DNA from 4 places in the Jeotgalibacillus sp. 10bf12 genome. Region 1 is predicted to be linked to each of the others. Evidence: riboswitches for the same ligand, from Rfam matches in the RefSeq annotation. Region 1 holds a riboswitch; each other region holds the start of a gene.
The links. A riboswitch is a leader RNA that binds a small molecule or an ion and turns the genes downstream of it on or off. The one in region 1 is predicted to bind S-adenosylmethionine.
Positions count from the first base shown of each region.

Region 2: another riboswitch for S-adenosylmethionine. It lies ahead of DH10bf12_RS03300 (hypothetical protein); the one in region 1 lies ahead of DH10bf12_RS08805 (Na+/H+ antiporter NhaC family protein).
Region 3: another riboswitch for S-adenosylmethionine. It lies ahead of DH10bf12_RS08220 (L-cystine transporter); the one in region 1 lies ahead of DH10bf12_RS08805 (Na+/H+ antiporter NhaC family protein).
Region 4: another riboswitch for S-adenosylmethionine. It lies ahead of DH10bf12_RS09485 (bifunctional homocysteine S-methyltransferase/methylenetetrahydrofolate reductase); the one in region 1 lies ahead of DH10bf12_RS08805 (Na+/H+ antiporter NhaC family protein).

Region 1 is NZ_CP200276.1:1,670,145-1,674,817, reverse strand. It holds gene DH10bf12_RS08810 (glutathione peroxidase) at 217-762, shown strand; gene DH10bf12_RS08805 (Na+/H+ antiporter NhaC family protein) at 826-2,127, opposite strand; SAM riboswitch class I at 2,271-2,376, opposite strand; gene DH10bf12_RS08800 (SRPBCC family protein) at 2,470-2,922, opposite strand; gene DH10bf12_RS08795 (MerR family transcriptional regulator) at 3,038-3,796, opposite strand; gene DH10bf12_RS08790 (hypothetical protein) at 3,958-4,673, shown strand, end outside.
Region 2 is NZ_CP200276.1:700,032-704,704, forward strand. It holds partial or broken gene DH10bf12_RS03280 (histidine phosphatase family protein) at 1-248, opposite strand, end outside; gene DH10bf12_RS03285 (hypothetical protein) at 286-519, opposite strand; gene DH10bf12_RS03290 (YcxB family protein) at 659-1,216, opposite strand; gene DH10bf12_RS03295 (class I SAM-dependent methyltransferase) at 1,449-2,075, shown strand; SAM riboswitch class I at 2,119-2,223, shown strand; gene DH10bf12_RS03300 (hypothetical protein) at 2,314-2,655, shown strand; gene DH10bf12_RS03305 (PTS mannitol transporter subunit IIBC) at 2,792-4,246, opposite strand; gene DH10bf12_RS03310 (PTS sugar transporter subunit IIA) at 4,273-4,673, opposite strand, start outside.
Region 3 is NZ_CP200276.1:1,555,201-1,559,873, forward strand. It holds gene DH10bf12_RS08215 (hypothetical protein) at 144-464, opposite strand; gene DH10bf12_RS08220 (L-cystine transporter) at 659-2,047, opposite strand; SAM riboswitch class I at 2,130-2,233, opposite strand; gene DH10bf12_RS08225 (CotY/CotZ family spore coat protein) at 2,648-3,223, opposite strand; gene DH10bf12_RS08230 (acyl-CoA dehydrogenase) at 3,553-4,673, shown strand, end outside.
Region 4 is NZ_CP200276.1:1,815,641-1,820,313, reverse strand. It holds gene DH10bf12_RS09485 (bifunctional homocysteine S-methyltransferase/methylenetetrahydrofolate reductase) at 1-1,620, opposite strand, end outside; SAM riboswitch class I at 1,695-1,802, opposite strand; gene DH10bf12_RS09480 (DUF4352 domain-containing protein) at 2,053-2,580, opposite strand; gene DH10bf12_RS09475 (SOS response-associated peptidase) at 2,730-3,371, shown strand; gene DH10bf12_RS09470 (potassium channel family protein) at 3,554-4,210, opposite strand; gene DH10bf12_RS09465 (STAS domain-containing protein) at 4,240-4,673, opposite strand, start outside.

The DNA of each region.
Region 1 (4,673 bases):
TATGCTATGATTTTTTGAATGATATATGCCCGCGGCGCTATCATACAACTCAGCAGTGAAATGGTTTTGAATAAAGACCAATAAAAACTGTTCACCACTAAAATATAGGTATTTTTGTTTATTATATATAAATAAAGGATATAGGTATAAAAGCTCAAAAAACTTAAAACAAGTTCATTTATATATTTGGACTTTTCACGAAGGAGAAATCAACTAATGACCGTTTATGATTTCAAAGTAAAAACATCAAGTGGCTTCACGAAAAGTTTAGATGTTTACAAAGGAAAGCTGTTGTTAATTGTTAACACAGCAACTAAATGCGGGTTCACACCACAACTCGAAGATCTGCAGAAACTGCAGGAACGTTATGAGGAGCACGGGCTGCAAATATTAGGTTTCCCTTCTAACCAATTTGCTGAACAGGAGCCACTTGGGGATGGAGAGATTACACAGTTTTGCGCAATGAATTATGGTGTCAATTTCCCTATCTTTAAAAAAATAAATGTTAGAGATCATGATGCGTCTCCTCTGTTTACTTACTTAGCTGAACAGAAGCCTTTTCAAGGATTTGATATGGCTCACCCAATTTCTAAATTGCTGGTTTCTATTGTGAATGAACGCTTTCCACACTATATGGATGGAGACTCGATTAAATGGAACTTCACAAAGTTTTTAATCGATCGGAATGGACAGGTAGTCGAGCGCTTTGAACCAACAGCAGAGCCGCTGGATATGGAAGCAAAGATTAAGGCAGCTTTATAATAAAAGCCGCAGCAGTGAATTCTGCTGCGGCTTTTATGTTGAATCAAGTTGTTCCACCAAAAACTATACACTCTTCTCCTTAAATCTAGGAAATTGAATGGCGATCGCAATCGAGCCGGACAGCGCAATCAGAATCGGATAAATGCAGTATGGGACAATCTCAGCAGGAGATATTCCTGCTACACCAGCAACAGCAAGAAGCTGTGCACCGTAAGGAATCATACCCTGTACTGAACTTGAGAAAATATCAAGCAAACTCGCTGATCTGCGCTTATCAATACCGTACTCATCAGCAATCTGTTTTGCGAGCGGTCCGGCAGTGATAATCGAAATGGTATTATTAGCTGTCGCAAGATTCACTGTCCCGACAAGCCCTGCGATCCCTGCTTCTCCACCTTTTTTCGATTTCACGCGCTTTGTGACTGACTGAAGCAGGAATTCAATTCCTCCATTTGCTCTGATCAGCTCTACCAGTCCGCCAAGCAAAATGGCGATCATCGCGAGCTCCTGCATATTTGTAAAGCCGTCTCCAATCAGACCAATTAAGTCTATAAAGCGGTATTGACCTAGTGCCAATCCGACAACCCCTGCAAAAATAATGCCGCCAAGTAAAACGAGAATTACGTTTGCCCCGGCAACAGCAAAAATTAATACGCCGAGATAAGGCAGTACCTGCACTAAATTATACGGGTTATCTCCATCAATTGAAGCACTATTCCCAGCTGTCATTACACCAAAAATAATCGCTGTAATGATCGCTGCCGGTAATACGATAAAGATATTCGCTTTAAATTTATCCTTCATTTTTGTTCCCTGCGTACGGACTGCTGCAATCGTTGTATCAGAAATGATTGACAGGTTATCACCAAACATTGCACCACTGACAATTGCCCCCATCGCAAGTGCTACGCCAATATCAGTCTGCTCTGACAGTCCAAGTCCAATTGGCGCCAGTGCTACAATTGTTCCAACTGATGTCCCCATTGAAATAGAGATAAAGCATGCAATGACGAACAGACCAACAATCAGCAGGTTTTGCGGCAGCAGTGAAAGTCCAAGGTTAACCGTTGAATCAACAGCACCGGCACCTTCTGCGACTGAAGCGAATGCACCGGCCAGTAGGAAGATCACAACCATTAAGATAATGTTCGGATGTCCTCCACCTTTCGCAAGCTGCATCGTTTTCGTCTGAAAATCTGTTTTTCGATTCATGAGCATTGCGACTAAAATCGCTGTAAACAATGCAACTAATACAGGCATGAAATAAAAGTCGCCTGTTAAAATTCCTGATCCGATAAAAAGTAAAATAAATACGCCAAACGGAATAAGTGCGAGCGGATTGCTCTGAATATTCTCCTGATTCATCTGTTTTGCCTCCTGAAATAAAATCGTGCCCTAATCTTGAAAAAGTACCCATATTGGTTTAAAACAAACACTGAAGAGGTTTTTCGGACACAAAAAAACCTCTTCAATAAGAAAAAGAAGAGGCTTGTATAAGCAAACAACTTTTCTTATCTCTCAGGCGAACGCCTGCTGGAATTGGCACAGTACTCAAATTAAGAGTCCGCTGCCGAGGCTTCAAAGGGCCAGTCCCTCTGCCTCTCATCATAAGAAGATGTTATGAAGTTTTTAATGATTGTAGAAATATAAGTGATTCAGTCGGATAAGTCAATACAATCAGCAAAATTGAGAATATTCAATCACAGGTCAGCTGCTTTCAGCTTCTTTCTTTACTCTTTCCAGGAACTCGAGCACAACTTTATTGTCCTGTTTTTTACCGGCAAGCTTCATCATCGCTTTACCGACGAAATTAGCTCCTTTATTTTCTCCTTCATAGATGAGTCTTGTCTGCTCCTCACTTTCTTTAAGCAGCTTAAAAGAAAATGTCGTATCAAACGCTTTACCCAATATAAAGTTAACCTTCTTATACTTTTCATTTTCATGATCCTCATAAGCAAGGGTATGTACAAAGTAGGTTTCTACGCGCTTCCCCTCGCCATACGTTTGCTGATGCTTTGCGCCTGCTACAGTTTCCTCACCTTCCACAAGATCATGCGAAATCACCTTTGGCATAATTCTTTTAATATTTTTATCCTTAAATAAATCCCAGACTTCTTCAATATGTGCATTAATCATTGTTTCTTCTTTCCATGTGATCACAATCATTCATCCTTTCCTGCGTCAATAAAATGAACACTGTATTTATTTTAAAGCATGGAATCAGTAAAGACTAAAAAAGTCATCTGCACGTCTGCAAATGACTTTTCGATAAAGATTATTTTCCAGTATACACATTGATCGCATTACGTAAAAATACAGTTCCGCCTTCAATGTGCTGATCATAGTAGGCAGTAAACCGATCATCACTTACGTACATTTCCCCAAGACCGGCATGTGCTTCTTTTGAATACTTTGGCCAGGTAAAGCTGAGCCATTCTTTATGCAGTGCGACTGCTTTTTGTGCTTCAGGTGAAGCGGGGTCTCCTGTATCAAACGCTTTTTTAAGCTCTGTAAAAAATGCTTTTTCAACCTCGTTCATCCGCTTGAAGTCTGCTTCAGTTAAGCCCCGCATTTTTGCGTTGCTGTCATCTACTACCTGGTCCCCATATTGTTGGCGCACTTCTTTACCATACTGCTGTTCATTTTCATCAATCATCTTTTGCTTTAACCCTTCAAATTTCTCCTGATCTTTCATTGGAGTACCTCCTTCTTTGCTTTCAATCGTTGTTTGTACGGTTGAAATGATTTGTTCAAGACGGGCATGTTTCTCCTGCAGTTTCTGAACATGCTGCTGCAAAGCTGAGACCAGATCAAAGTCCGGGTGATGAATAATCTGTCTGATTTTATCCAGGCTCACTTCAAGCTCCCTGTAAAAGAGAATCTGCTGCAGCAGATCCACTTCTTTTTCACCATAGATCCGGTAACCTGACGAACTGATTCTTGCAGGCTTTAACAGATCGATCTCATCGTAGTATCTCAGTGTGCGGCCGCTTACACCGGACAGCTTTGCGAGCTGCTGGACTGTATATTCCATTTAAAACCCTCCTGACAAATACAGCATAAGGCTTGACGTAACGTGAAGGTCAACAACAATTTTAAATTCAATATAATACCTATTAATTTTAAAGGAAAGTTTTTAAATGGGTCGTTTTAGGTTAAAGAGGTAAGACAACTATAAATTGAGGGGGTGAAAAAATGAGCGGATCAGATTATACAGTAGGTCTAATCGCAGCACCGGGTTACCCAAAGGAGTTAATTGATTCGCTGAAGGGTGAACTGCCAGAGCTGCTGGATTACTATGTTGATGACACACACAAATGGAAGGTTGATTGTTCGATCGACTCGTTAACCGGCGGGACGGATCAGTCTGATAAGGTTATGAAAGCCATCCTTTCACTTAAAGATGAGAATGAATGGGATTTCACAGTTGCAATTACAGACCTCCCCTTATTGCATGGTAAGAAAGCGATCATTGCAGAAGCTTATGAAGAAGCAAATATTGCTTTAATCAGCCTGCCCGGCCTTGGCGCAGTTCCACTTGCCCGAAGAGTCAGGGACTCTATTCTGCAGCTGGTAAATGAAATGTATTACACATCTTCTGAAGAAGGTCGCGAGAAGGCTGAACAGCGCCTCCAAAAGAAGGATCAGACAGAAGATAAAGGGTTAAAGACAAGAAATCCGAAAAGATTAGTCGGAAGAAAAGGGTTTGACAAAATTTCTCCGATAAAAAGAGAGTTACCTGAGGATACAGAAAATATTGATGTACGGTTCAAAGTCAACTCTTACTTTGGCAGTGCATTGCGATTGTTAACCGGAATGGTTCGGGCGAATAAGCCGTGGGTGATGTTTTCATCTTTTAAAAAAGTGATGATGCTCGCTTTTACAACAGGTGCTTACGCACTGATATTCCC
Region 2 (4,673 bases), 970 kb from region 1:
GTTAATGTCCGCTCTCTGAAGTCTTCAACTATTTCAATCTCTTTATCTATGTAAGCAGCAATACCTTCAACCGTTTGGACTGCACGTTTGTAAGGGCTTGATAGCACAGCAGTTATATTCTCAGTCTTTAAGTACTCCGTTACAGTATTGGCATCAATCAGCCCTTTTTCAGACAAAGGACGGCTCATGTCGTCTGGCGTGAAGTATGAGTGTGCGTGCCTGACTAGATAGATGGTTGTCAATGTCATTCAACTCCAATGTCTTTCTCTGATTCTAAATGCTTGATTACTGGATAAAAGACAAAATGAAGAGCAATATTCCCAATGAAATAATCACTTTGCCCCCGGTTTTTTTACCTTCATCAATCAACCTTAATCCTGACATAGTAATCCAGCCGGCAAGTGAGATCATAGACACCACTGACAGCAGCGTTAATTCTTGAAAGATCAGACTTGGGATGGTTGTAATGATGACAAGCCCCAGAAAGATATTTTCCATTACACGAATCATGTTGGTCATAGATCCCTCCGTCAAAAGTATTTCCAACTGTCTTCTTACGATTATTTTGACATGATGGTTAGTGAATGTATATTGGTTTTTCTAAATTATGGTACACAAAAACGCCTGGACACAGATTCCAGACGTTTCATTTTCCATATTATTTAGCCGCTTCTCTACTAGCCCTATACTCTTCTCTAATCCGCTTTCTCACCCGACCAATCAAATCTTCTAACCGCAGCTGGTCAGTTTCTGTTAATCCGTCAGGGTGCTTAGGAAGAAATAAGACTTGTGCTTTTGATAGGAAAAGATAGTAGTTCCTCTGATCCTCACCGATACGAATGACACCATCCCAGTCGAACGCGAGTGTGGAATATTGCATTTTGCGGATGACTCCTGCTTCATCTAATTGAAATTCAACAGAACCGATGGAATTCTCCATGTTTTTCCCGTCAAACTGTTTCTGAATACTTTTCATTGTTGTTCTTTCAACCGTAGGCGGTACGAAGACCCCTGTAAGGATAATTAGTAAGATCCCCATGATTACGCCGATAAATGAGCTGAATAAATCAAGAGTAAAGGAAAGGATAATGACAATCAGCAGAGATGAAAGAGTGGATCTTTTCTTTATACTGTTCAAATCGCCGTTAAGTATTAGGCGCTTTCGCTGCATGTCTACATAATCCTGTGTTGTGTAAAATGCCTGAAATTTAATCATGTCAATTTCGAATCACCTTTCTTATGATGTCAGTGTCAACTTAACATAGATTAAGAGGCGTATGTAATGAAAATTTCGTAAAACTAATAGATTTTTAAATATGATACAATCAATACAAATAATTGGAAGGTGTGGTTCAGATGAAAAACGTTAAAACAGAGGTTACCGGAATTTAACATGGGCAATCCACAGAGAATGCCCGTCATTTTTGAACATTTTAGGAGGAGCATTCTTGTTAAATAACACTGGATTTAATTTATGGGCAAATGATTATGATCAGACGGTAAAGGTAAGTGAAGAAAGTAATTTATACCCTTTCGCCGGCTACAAAGAGATATTGAATATGATTTTTAATACTGTGATGAATAAGGAAAAAGCTGATGTGCTGGATATCGGATTTGGTACTGGTGTTTTGACGAATAAGCTTTATGAAAACGGCCACCAGATTGATGGACTGGACTTTTCATCTGAGATGATTTCGATTGCACAGAATAAAATGCCTGAGGCGAGTCTGGTGGAATGGGATATTTCAAATGGCCTGCCGCCTGCGCTTCAGGAGAAAAAATACGATTTTATCGTCAGCACGTATACCCTTCATCACCTGAATGATGAAGAAAAGGTCACGTTTATCCGTGAACTGTTATCTCATTTAAAAGCAGGCGGTCAGCTGCTGATTGGTGATATTGCTTTTGGGACGAGAGAGCAACTTGAGGCTTGCCGGGCCGCGCATGTTGAGCATTGGGATGAGGATGAGTTTTACTTTGTCGCTGACGAGTTGAAGGCCGCATTGGACGGCATTTGTAAATGTGATTTTCATGAAATTTCGCATTGTGGCGGTGTGATTTTGATCACCGCTTAAAGACATTTCGCCTTCAAAATGGTATAATACTGTTAATTAAATAAGGTTATCAAGAGTGAACGAGAGTACTGGCTCTAAGACTTCACAGCAACCTGCCTAAAAGGTAAGGTGCTCCCACCAGCAAAGCGCAGGCTTTGGATGATAACGAACGGACTGTGGTCCCTGTTGCATTCATTGCAGCAGGGATTTTTTTCGTTTCTCTTGATCCTTGTTTAAAAAACATGAAGGAGAGATGAAGATGAATGCTTCAGGAATGTTGAGAGGTTATGCTTCAAAGGCTATGCCGAATGACGCATTCTTTGATCACGTGACACAGACGATGGAGAAGCAATTGAAGCAGTGGGATACGGACTATGAGCTGTTTGTGAATACGACAGATGGTTATCAGATTGCGGTTTTATATGGGGAGAGCCGTTACACAGCAACATTGAGTGCTGAAAATTGGGATACGCTTCAGCAAAACACTCCCTCTTCAGTTGACCGTGCCATCTGGCTGCAGCTGCAGGAACAGGGGCTTGAGGTGAAGACTGGGTTTGGGGATTATATCGAGAAGGTGTTCGGGAGTTTTACGGGTAATTAAATGAACATGTGCACTGCCGGGACGGAGGTTAACAGGCCATTTCGTGACCATTTGACCTCCGTCCCCACACTGCCTATCATAAATAGAGCTACCCCGGCGTTAAAATTGATAACGCCGGGGTAGTCTTCACATCTATCTATTCTTTTTCCTTCTCCAACTGATCCAGCAGTTCATCAAGACTCGGATCATTCAGATAACTTTCAATCGTAATAATCTTTTTATCATCATGAGCCATTCGCGCACGATCTGATAGATTTTTGTGAACGACGATGATATCTGAGTGTTCAGGTACGTCTTCAATTCTGTAGTGCTTGACCTCAATGTCTGTGATCCCCTTCTTCTGGAGCTTCTTTCTGAAAGTCGTTGCACCGAGTGCACTGCTTCCCGCTCCGGCATCACATGCAAATGAGATTTTGCTTACGTTCTTTGTTTCTGCAGATTCTGCTGAGAAATTCATCAGCTGCTTTCCTTCTGCTTTCATTGACTGTGACTTCGCAAGAGAGCTGCTGAAGTCAGCTTCTTCATCTTTGTTTTTATCAAGCTTCAGGATCACGGATGTAACTACAAATGTTACTGCTGCAGCTACCAGAACGCCTGAAATAATACCGAGGAAGTTTCCTCTTGGTGTAAGAGCCAGGTAAGCGAAGATCGATCCCGGACTCGGTCCTGCGACAAGACCTGCATCAAATAGGCTGAACACTGCAATTCCTGACATACCCCCTGCAATCATACCGATGATTGTAAGTGGTTTCATTAGTACATAAGGGAAATACAGCTCATGAATACCACCAAGGAAATGAATCACAATCGCACCCGGTGCTGTTCTTCTGGCTATCTTTCCACCAAATAGCGTGAATGCAAGAAGCAGTCCAAGACCCGGTCCAGGGTTTGAAGCGACTGTAAAGAAGATGGATTTCCCGGCATCAACCGTTTCCTGCAGTCCAAGCGGATAGTAAATCCCCTGGTCAATCACGTTATTCAGGAACAAGACTTTAGCAGGCTCATTCACAATAGATAGCAGCGGCAGGAAACCTGTCGACACAAGCGCCTGAATGGCTGCTGTCATCGCTTCATTCAGAGATTGAATGACTGGTCCAATAAACAAATAAGAGATGATCATTAAACCGAAGCCTAAAATACCGATTGAGAAGTTGTTAACGATCATTTCAAAGCCGGCAGCAATTCTGTTTTCAATCAGCTTATCAAACTTCTTGATCACATAACCGCCTAATGGTCCAATAATCATTGCCCCAAGGAACATCGGAATATCGGATCCAACAATCAATCCGATGGCACCGATCGCCCCCATGACAGCCCCTCTTTGACCGGCAATCATTCGTCCACCGGTATAAGCAAGCAGTAACGGAAGCAGGTACGTAATGGCTGGTCCGACAATCTGTTCAAGCTGCTCGTTTGGAATCCAGCCAGTCGGAATAAACAGCGCAGTTAAGATACCCCAGGCAATAAAAGCACCGATATTCGGTAAAACCATGTTGGTTAAGAAGCCGCCCATCGCCTGGATCTTTGCACGAATTGATGGTTTCTTATCGCCGTTTTGACCGTAATCCGGAACATTCGCTACGTTTGTCATTTTACATTCATCCCCTTCGTCATTGTTTATTCTAGCGATTCAATCAGGTTCAGGACTTCTTCTTCGTCTGTTGACTGCTTCAGCTGCTCCATCACTTCTTCATCGATTAATAATGATGACAGATCTGAGATTAATTCCAGATGGCCTTCGCTGTCTTCAGCTGCCAGAACAAACAGGATTTTTACATCTTTGTCTTCAGGATATGTCACGCTGTTCTCAAGCTTCAGGAAAGAAATGCCCGTTTTCAGTACGCCCCCCTGATTCTGGGCATGTGGCATGGCGATCTCAGGTGCAATCACGATATAAGAACCGTTGATTTCAACATTTTTAATCATATCGTCCACATAGGATTCAGTAATAAAGCGCTTACTTAAAAGTGGTTCTGCAGCGACTTTAATAGATTCCTCCCAGGTTGACGTTTCGTTTG
Region 3 (4,673 bases), 110 kb from region 1:
TACTGGTATAAATTTTTTTGACAATAGTAGCTCACTCAAATTAATAACTCCTCTAACTCAAGAAATAGATCCTTCACTGATCATAACTAAACTAGTTTACAATCTTAAATCATGCTGCAGAATTACCTCTAAAACACAAACGTTTAATCAACTGTTTGCTTCGATGCAATAGCGCTGACTCTCTTTTTATTATCTTTTTTCTCTATAAATACAGGCAATACATTGATAAAAATAGAAGCCCCTGTCAAAACCCACAATGCCCATTGGAAGTTAACGACTTCCCTGACAGCTGACCAGTCTTCTTTTGCTGCCTGCCCGGCGATAAAGGTGATTTCTGCACACAGTGTGAGTGCTGTAAATGATAAAGCTGCCGCCATCGCAAGCTTATAATCCTTTCCTGCTGAAAATAAATAAATATTAAGCAGTGTTGCTGCGATTGCAATAAATCCTAATATGATCCACATTACGACGCCTCCCTGATTTCTTCAATAACCTTAATTTAGAAAAAATAGTCAATGTTAGTCTATCATACATTTTCATCGTAAAAATGATGACCTTCATTATTAGTGATTTAAAATACTCACTACAAATGCAGGACACGAAAGATATTTAAAAAAAGAGCAACCAAATGGCTGCTCTCTTTTAATACGCTCTTTACTTAAGCCTCAACAGTCACCCGTGTAGACCGGTCGTTATACATATCAACATCTAATTCATTCGTTACCTTACTCGTCAGCACTCCGGCTGTCATACTTCCGCTGACATTAACAGCTGTTCTTCCCATATCAATCAGTGGTTCAATGGAAATTAACAGACCAGCTAAGCCGATCGGAAGATTCAGGGCTGACAGGACAAGAATGGCTGCAAATGTTGCGCCGCCTCCAACGCCTGCAACACCAAATGAACTGATTGCCACAACGGCGATGACCGTTAAGATAAACGTCGGTGTGAGGGGATTGATTCCGACGGTTGGTGCAATCATGATCGCGAGCATGGCAGGATACACACCTGCACAGCCGTTTTGTCCGATTGACAATCCAAATGAACCTGCGAAATTAGCCGTTCCATCTTTTACCCCTAAGTTCTGCTGAGTCCGGATGTTCATTGGCAACGCGCCGGCACTGGTGCGGGTTGTAAACGCAAAAGCGAGAACAGGAAATGCTTTTTTGACAAAAGTAACTGGGTTTAAGCCTGAAATTGTTAGCAGGATCAAATGAATAATAAAGACAATACCCAGTGCTACGTATGAAGCAATCACAAATTTACCGAGATTCACTATGGCATCAAAGTTTGTGGTTGCCACTGTTCTCGCCATGACCGCCAGCACACCATAAGGCGTTAATCTTAAAATTAATGTCACGACGCGCATCACGATCGCATAAAGAGAGTCGACAATCTTAGAAAATAATTCCGCTTGTTCAGGCTGCTTTCTTCTGACACCCAAAAACGCCAGACCAAGAAAAGCTGCGAAAATGACAACTGAAATCGTGGAAGTCGGGCGGGCGCCTGTGAAATCCAGAAAAACATTTGATGGAACTAAAGCAAGGATTTGCTGTGGAAATGTCACGTTTTCCACTGTCCCATACGTTTCTTCCAATGAAGCGGCACGGCCTGTTTCTGCTTCGCCCTGTTCGATTTGAATCGCTTCAAGATTAAAACCAGCCGTTGTAGCAATCCCAACAGCAGCTGCAATGGCAGTTGTTCCAACTAAAATGCCGATAATGAGTGCACTGATTTTTCCGATATTCTTTGTTAAAGTCAGCTTTGTAAAAGCCGCAAGAATTGAAATGAAGACGAGCGGGATGGCGATCATCTGTAAGAGCCTGATGTAAGAACCACCAATTAGATTAAACCAATCAGCTGTAGTTGCAATAACAGTGGACTCAGATGGATAGATCCATTGCAATGCAAAACCTAATACAATTCCGAATGCTAAACCAAGTAAAACCCTTTTTGAAAATGATACGTGCTTCTTCTTAAGCGCGTAAAGAAAAATAATAAGACCAACTAACACAAATAAATTCAAACTAACTAAAAAAATGTCCACACAATTTCCTCCTCTAAATGAATTTTCAACATAAAAAAACTCCCAGTCAGAAAAATAAACTGGAAGAAAAAACATTAATCCAGTCTTATCTATCAAGAAACACTTGCTGGAATTGGCACAGTACTGATGAGTCAGTCTGCTGCCGAGGTGTCATTGGGCCAGTCCCTTAACCTCTCTTGATAAGACGATCTATTGAGTTTATGAAGTATCCCGATAAAAATACTTGGTTTTTATGTTAACGAATCGCAAATGCGCTGTCAATATTTATTTTTTTTGTTAAACAATTCTTTTCTTAACATTTTTCAGGGATCACATGCTGACTCGGATTCGACTGGGACAGTTTGCGCGCCTTTAATAAAATAACGTTTATTAAAAATGAGGGTGGAGGTATCCCAATTATATTCACACATCTGTTCTTATAGAACAAAAATGGGGGTAGTATATGTGAAAATGACATCTATATTTTAATAATTTTGTAGACAATATTTTAGGGAAGAAATGATCTTTAAACGTCATAAACAAAATATTATCAGAATGAAAAACAACAAAAAGATACGGAGTTGTACCTTTTTGCTGTCCCATTTCAGTCTTTGTACCCTCTTAGTCCTCTTCACTCATGTTAAACTCAGACGCAGGTCGAGGTGTGATAGGGTCCAGACATACGATACCGCAGAAACAATTCAAATCGACAGTCAGGCAGATGCCTGTTGCCTGCAGATTTCTGATGCTGTTGCCCGGGAAATAATCGCAGATTTGCGTTCCGTCGCCTGATGGCCCAGGAGTAGATCCGCCCATTGTAATTGGAAGCAGTAGCTCCAGCTGGACGCAGCACTTATCTTTCTCTCTGTCCTTATCTTTATCCACAAACTTTTTCGCGCGGAAGATCGGTGTTTTTACACATCTTAGTGCGGTCATTCCTGATCCGCCGACGGGAGCACTGAAAACGCCGCTTCCGATAAATGGTTCGCAATCCCCTTTACAGTAGAGTGCAAATGGAATCGTAGTAGGTCCATTTCCATTCCCGTTAGCCGCGATCGGTGATAGCAGGTTTCTGATTGCCTGGTCACAGCCTGTTGAACAGCAACCATTCGCATTAGCGCCAGCCACCTCATCCTGAGCTCTTACAATCTCACGAACAATACCACATACACATGAATCTTTTTTTCCGCAACACATTAAAATCTCTCCTTTTCATTATTGTTGTTGCATTAATATGTATATGTAAAAAAGTGACTAAATGCCTGTACAATAGCCTTGCAGAAAGAAATAAACGAGCTGACCTTAGATAAGTCAGGACTTAATGGTGAAGTTAAAAGTTAGTTTTCTCTTAGCATTCAGCTTTTTTTGATAGGCTTCTCACTGAAAACGAAGTAGATATCACAATAAATAAGGAAGCTTATTTATTCCATATTTTATAATTTAATTTGATTATTCAAACAAATCCGTTATACTAAAAACCATACATACCGACCGGTTAGTTAGTAAGGTCAAAAGGGGATGGAAAGATGAATTTTTCGTATTCTGCCGAGGTAAAAGATCTTGAGAAAAAGCTCAACAGATTTATGGAGGAGCACGTGTATCCGAATGAAGCGTTGTATGAGCGTCAGGTAAATGAAGGGGAGAGCCGCTGGAGTACAGTGCCGCCAATCATGGAAGAGCTGAAGGAGAAAGCAAAGGCTGAGGGACTTTGGAATTTGTTTTTGCCGGAGAGTGAATACGGAGCTGGGCTCAGTAACGTAGAGTACGCGCCGCTTTGTGAAATCATGGGGCGTTCGATGATTGGTCCTGAGGTGTTTAATTGTAATGCACCGGATACGGGAAACATGGAAGTGTTGGTGCGTTACGGGACAGAGGAGCAGAAGGATAAGTGGCTTAAGCCGCTGCTTGCAGGTGAGATCCGATCGTGCTTTTCGATGACAGAGCCTGATGTGGCTTCATCTGACGCGACAAATATTGAAGCGCGGATTGAGCGGGATGGTAATGAGTATGTGATTAACGGACGGAAATGGTGGTCTTCGGGTGCCGGGGATCCACGCTGTCAGATTGGCATTGTGATGGGAAAGACGGATCCTGGTGCTGATAAGTATGAGCAGCAGTCGATGATTCTTGTGCCGCTTGATACGCAGGGTGTGACGATTGAGCGGATGCTGCCTGTGTTTGGTTATGATCATGCGCCGCATGGTCACGGGGAGATTACGTTTGAAAATGTCAGGGTGCCGGCAGAGAATATGATTTTAGGTGAAGGAAAAGGGTTTGCGATTGCGCAAGGAAGACTTGGACCAGGCAGGATTCATCATTGCATGAGACTAATCGGGGCAGCGGAACGTGCGCTTGAGGAATTATGTAAGCGCGTCGTGGATCGTCATGCGTTTGGCAAACCGCTTGCAAGCCAGGGCGTGATCCGTGAGTGGATTGCTGATTCGCGGATTGAGATTGAACAGGCGAGACTGCTGACATTAAAGGCTGCTTATATGATGGACACAGTTGGCAACAAGGTGGCAAAAGCAGAGATTGCGATGATCAAAGTCGTGGCGCCTTCAATGGCACTGAAAGTCATTGACCGGGCGATTCAGGCGCTTGGGGCAGCGGGTGTGTCAGAGGATTTTCCGCTTGCAGCGCATTGGGC
Region 4 (4,673 bases), 150 kb from region 1:
TAATTTGATACCGGGTACTTCATTATGAAGGAAGTCTGCGTTTTTGCTGCTTGTCAAAGGCATCAGGCCAATATATACGGGCTTTCCAAGATCCTTAACTGCTTCAGCTGTCTGAATCAGCTTTTCCTCAGAGAATACAGGCTGACTCATAAAGTAATCAGCTCCGGCCGAGATCTTTTTCTCCAGACGCTGTACGGCTCTTTCAACACTTCTGACATTCGGGTTGAATGCCGCACCGATCGTAAATGAAGCTTTCTCGCCTAAGTCTTTTCCGGACATCGACATGCCGTTATTCAGCTGCTGGATCATTTCAATCAATTCAAATGATGATACGTCATAGACTGAAGCTGCACCCGGGAAATCCCCAACCTTTGTCGGGTCACCTGTGACAGCCAGAATGTCATGAAGCCCAAGTGTGTGAAGTCCCATCAGATGGCTTTGAAGCCCGATCAGATTACGGTCTCTGCACGTCAGATGAACAAGCGGACGGACGCCCTGCTGTTTGATCAGGTAACCAAGTGACTCATTGGATACACGCGGACTCGCAAGTGAGTTATCAGCAAGAGTAACAGCATCAGCTCCGGCTGCACCGAGTGCTTTTGCACCTTCGATAAACTTATCTGTATAAAGCTTCTTGGGAGGATCGAGTTCAACAATGACTGATTTGCGGTCTCTAACGATGTCTGTGAGGGGCTCAGGCAAATCCTTTTGTCTTGAGCGCACTACAATCTTTTCAGCTTTCTCCACTCTTTTTTCAGTAATAGGTGCAAGCCCTTTTAGTGCCTGGCTGAATGCTCTCACATGATCCGGCGTTGTCCCGCAGCATCCCCCGAGCAGTCTGACTCCCTGCTCTCTGAATGCAGGTGCCACCTCACCAAAGTATTCAGCATTATTGCTGTACTGAAGTGAGCCTTCTGAGTAAGATGGAAGACTCGCGTTTGGATAACAGGACAGATAAGCCTTTTCAGGAAGCGGTACCTGTTCAAGTGACTTAATCATATGGAATGGACCCTGTCTGCAATTTAAGCCAACTACATCGGCTCCAAGCTGTTCAAGCTCCAGTAGCGCTTCAGAAACCGGTTTACCATTTTGCATCACATCCGGCTCCTGAACTGAAATATGCGCAATAATCGGCAGGTCTGTTTCTTTTCTGGCGATTTCAATGACCGCTGCCAGTTCCTCGAAATCGTAATACGTTTCAAATAATAACCCGTCTACTCCTTCTAACAGTAAACAGTAAAGCTGTTCTCTGAATGTCCGCTTGATTTCATTCAGGTCAATCGATTGAGGACGGAAGCTTCTGATCCCGCCGATTGTACCGAGAATGAAGGTATTGTCTTTCGCCGCAGCTTTAGCGTTTTTTACAGCCGCAGTATTGATTTCTTTTACCTTTTCTTCGAGTCCGTAGCGCTCGAGCTTATGATAGTTCGCGCCGTAGGTATTTGTTTGTATCACATCAGCACCAGCATCAATGTATGCACGATGAATTTGCTGGATATGCTCTGCATGAGACAGATTTAATTCTTCAAAGCACTGATCTGAGCCATATGAATACAGGAGGGTTCCCATCGCGCCGTCACCAATCAGAATTCTTTGCTTCATTTCTTCAAGTAAGTTCATTATTTCACCCTTCCTGATGTATATACAAAAAAGCCTTCCATCATCATAGATAAGAAGGCTTTAGACTACTAAGCTTCTTATCTTCCCTGCATGATTGCAGGATGGATTTAGCACCTTTTCACATTGTGTGTAGGTTGCTGAGGTTTCAACGGGCCTGTTCCCTCCGCCTCTCTTGATAAGAATCCACGCTATTCAATTAATTATGACAACTTTACAAGAAAGGTGGCTGTTGTGTCAATAGGAGTGATGATTAAAATACGTTTAGGTAAATGATTGGATATAAAAAAGAGGCTGAACATAATTGTTCGAGCCCCTTTAATCGTTTCGCTTCACTTCAGGCGGACGCTTTCCGTGGCCGGACGGTGTCTTCACCTTACGCTCCGCTGCATTTATCATGTCCATTTTTATAAAAGCCAAGTGCTTAAAATACGATTAGTCTAAAGAAGTAATCCCCGGCAGTCTCCATTCAACTTCTTCTTCACCGATTGTGCCGAAAAGTTTGAATGCAGTTGCTGCTGCAGATTCATATTGTAATGAGCCTTCTGCTGATTCTCCTGCTGCGATTGTCCATTCAGACGGATCGCCGTAAGCCATTTTTTCTTCATCTGTAAGATCAGTCAATGTGAAGTCCTCTGAAGATAAAGATACTTCCTCTTCACCATTATTTGTCACTGTCATATTGATCTCGTAAACACGATTCGTGTCATCGATTTGTTCAGCAACACCAGTATCAGTCACTGTAACTGTCAGGTCACCTGAAGTTACCTCGTCACCAACAAGATAAAGCTCTGGTTCAGCGCTTTCTTCTTCACCTGCTTCTTCTGTTGAAGCCTCTTCCGTTTCTTCTGCAAATTCCTCAGTTGTTGCTTCTTCTGTTTCTGCCGGCTCTGACGAATCATCTGAGCAGGCTGCAAGCATAAGTGCAGCTGCCATTGCAGATACTAACCAAAATTTCTTCATATGGAAAACCCTCCTGAATATGTATGTCTGTATTCAGTATGATTCGTATACCGAAACAAATCAACCGATTACCTTTAAAAGGAAATAAGTTGTAATCTTCTCTATCTTCGCAATATTTTGTTAGAATGCTTATAAAGGAGAGATGAGGGATGTGCGGACGATTTTCTTTAGTTGAGGCGATGTATGATCTGCAGCAGTATTATCAGTTTGAGATGAGGGATGATTTTCTTTATACGCCAAACCTGAACCTGTCACCAAGTCAGCATGCTGCAGCGGTTGTGCAGTTAAACGGACAGCGTTATCCCGCCTCTTTCAGGTGGGGACTGATTCCCCCTTTTGCTAAGGATGAAAAAATTGGGTATAAAACGTTCAATGCCAGGTCTGAAACGGTCGCAGAGAAGCCAAGCTTTCGCAGAGCATTTGAATCCAAACGGTGCCTGATTCCTGCCACTTCATTTTACGAATGGAAAAAATCAGGGAGGGAAAAACAGCCCTACGAAATAAAGAGGCACGACGGTGAGCCGATTACATTTGCAGGTCTGTGGGAGTCTTGGCGTCATGATGATCAAATCATCAGAAGCTGTACGATCTTAACGACTGAACCAAATGATCTGATGGCTGATATCCATACTAGAATGCCTGTCATACTTGAACGGGATGCTTTCAATCAGTGGCTGGACCCGGAAGAAGATAAAGCGTCGCTTAAAAAACTTCTCAAGCCCTGTGCAAGTGAACTGCTGATGGCTGAAGAAATTTCAGGAGAGAGATTTAAAAGATCCGGAACCTCATAAAGAGATTCCGGATCTTTTATTAGACTTTGCTAAAGTTGGCTGTTGATTTCCGCTTCAGGGGACGCTTTCCGCGGCCGGGCAGTGAGCCCTCAGGCTTCGCAATGCCCCTCCGCCCCCTCACGCTTCAATCATCAGCTGTGCAGTAATACTGATAGATTTTAACAAAACAATTATTAACACGATCAGACACCCTGTTTCTCAAATCGGTGAAGCTTTCTGTTCTCACCGATGACAATCAGTACATCCTCTTTTTGAATTTTATCGTCTCCACTTGGTGATACAATCATATCATGCTGCCTGTAGATCCCGACAATGTTACATCCAAAGCGGTTTCTGATGTTCAGTGCGGCGATAGTTTTACCGATAATTTTCGGCGTTGCTTTTATTTCGACCATTGAATGCTCTTCAGTCAGTTCAACATAATCAATAAAATGTTTGGATGCCAGTCTGTGGGCAATTCGCCGTGCCATATCTTTTTCAGGACGTATTACGCGAGTTGCACCAATTTTTTCAAGTACCTTCTGATGATAAAGACTGGATGCTTTTACCCAGATTTCCTTCACACCTAGGTCAGTTAAAATAATTGTTGTTAAGATACTCGCCTCTATATTTTCACCGAATGATACGACAACGAGATCAAAGTTTCTAATGCCAGCCTGAATCAGAAGCTGTTCATCCTGTGCATCTCCCTGGATGACATGTGTGGCAATATCAAAGTATTTGTCTACTAACTCTGCATTGCGGTCCATCGCAAACACTTCTGCACCGATTTCGTGGAATTCCTCAACCAGATGTCCACCAAAACTGCCCAGTCCGAGTACTGCAAATTGTTTATTCATGTCAATCCTTCTTTCTCCTTCACATACTTTCAGTAAACAATCCTGGAAAGTTTGTCCTCAAGATTATTTATAAAAGTAAGCTTTTGCATCTTTTTAATCTGATGAAGATATGGTGCGTGCTCAGGCTTTACACCAGTAATTGTACAACCTGTCCCGAACAGTGAAAAGCTTTTAATCATTTTCATTAATTCATCCACACCGGCATCTTCCATTAATCCCACTGATTGAAGATCAATGATGACTTCATCAATATTGTTTGCATAAAGATCTTCCAATATCCGCTCCTGATTGTTATGGATCAGTGTGACACTTAAGTCTCCAACGATCGGTATCAGAACGATTTCATCAGTCAGATGGATCGCTGCGGTGCTTAATTCACTGATCCGCATAAATGATTTTTCAAGCTGATTCTTTTTTAAAATCAGTTCCATGTCACTTTCTTCAAGGCGGCGCTGATGCTCTT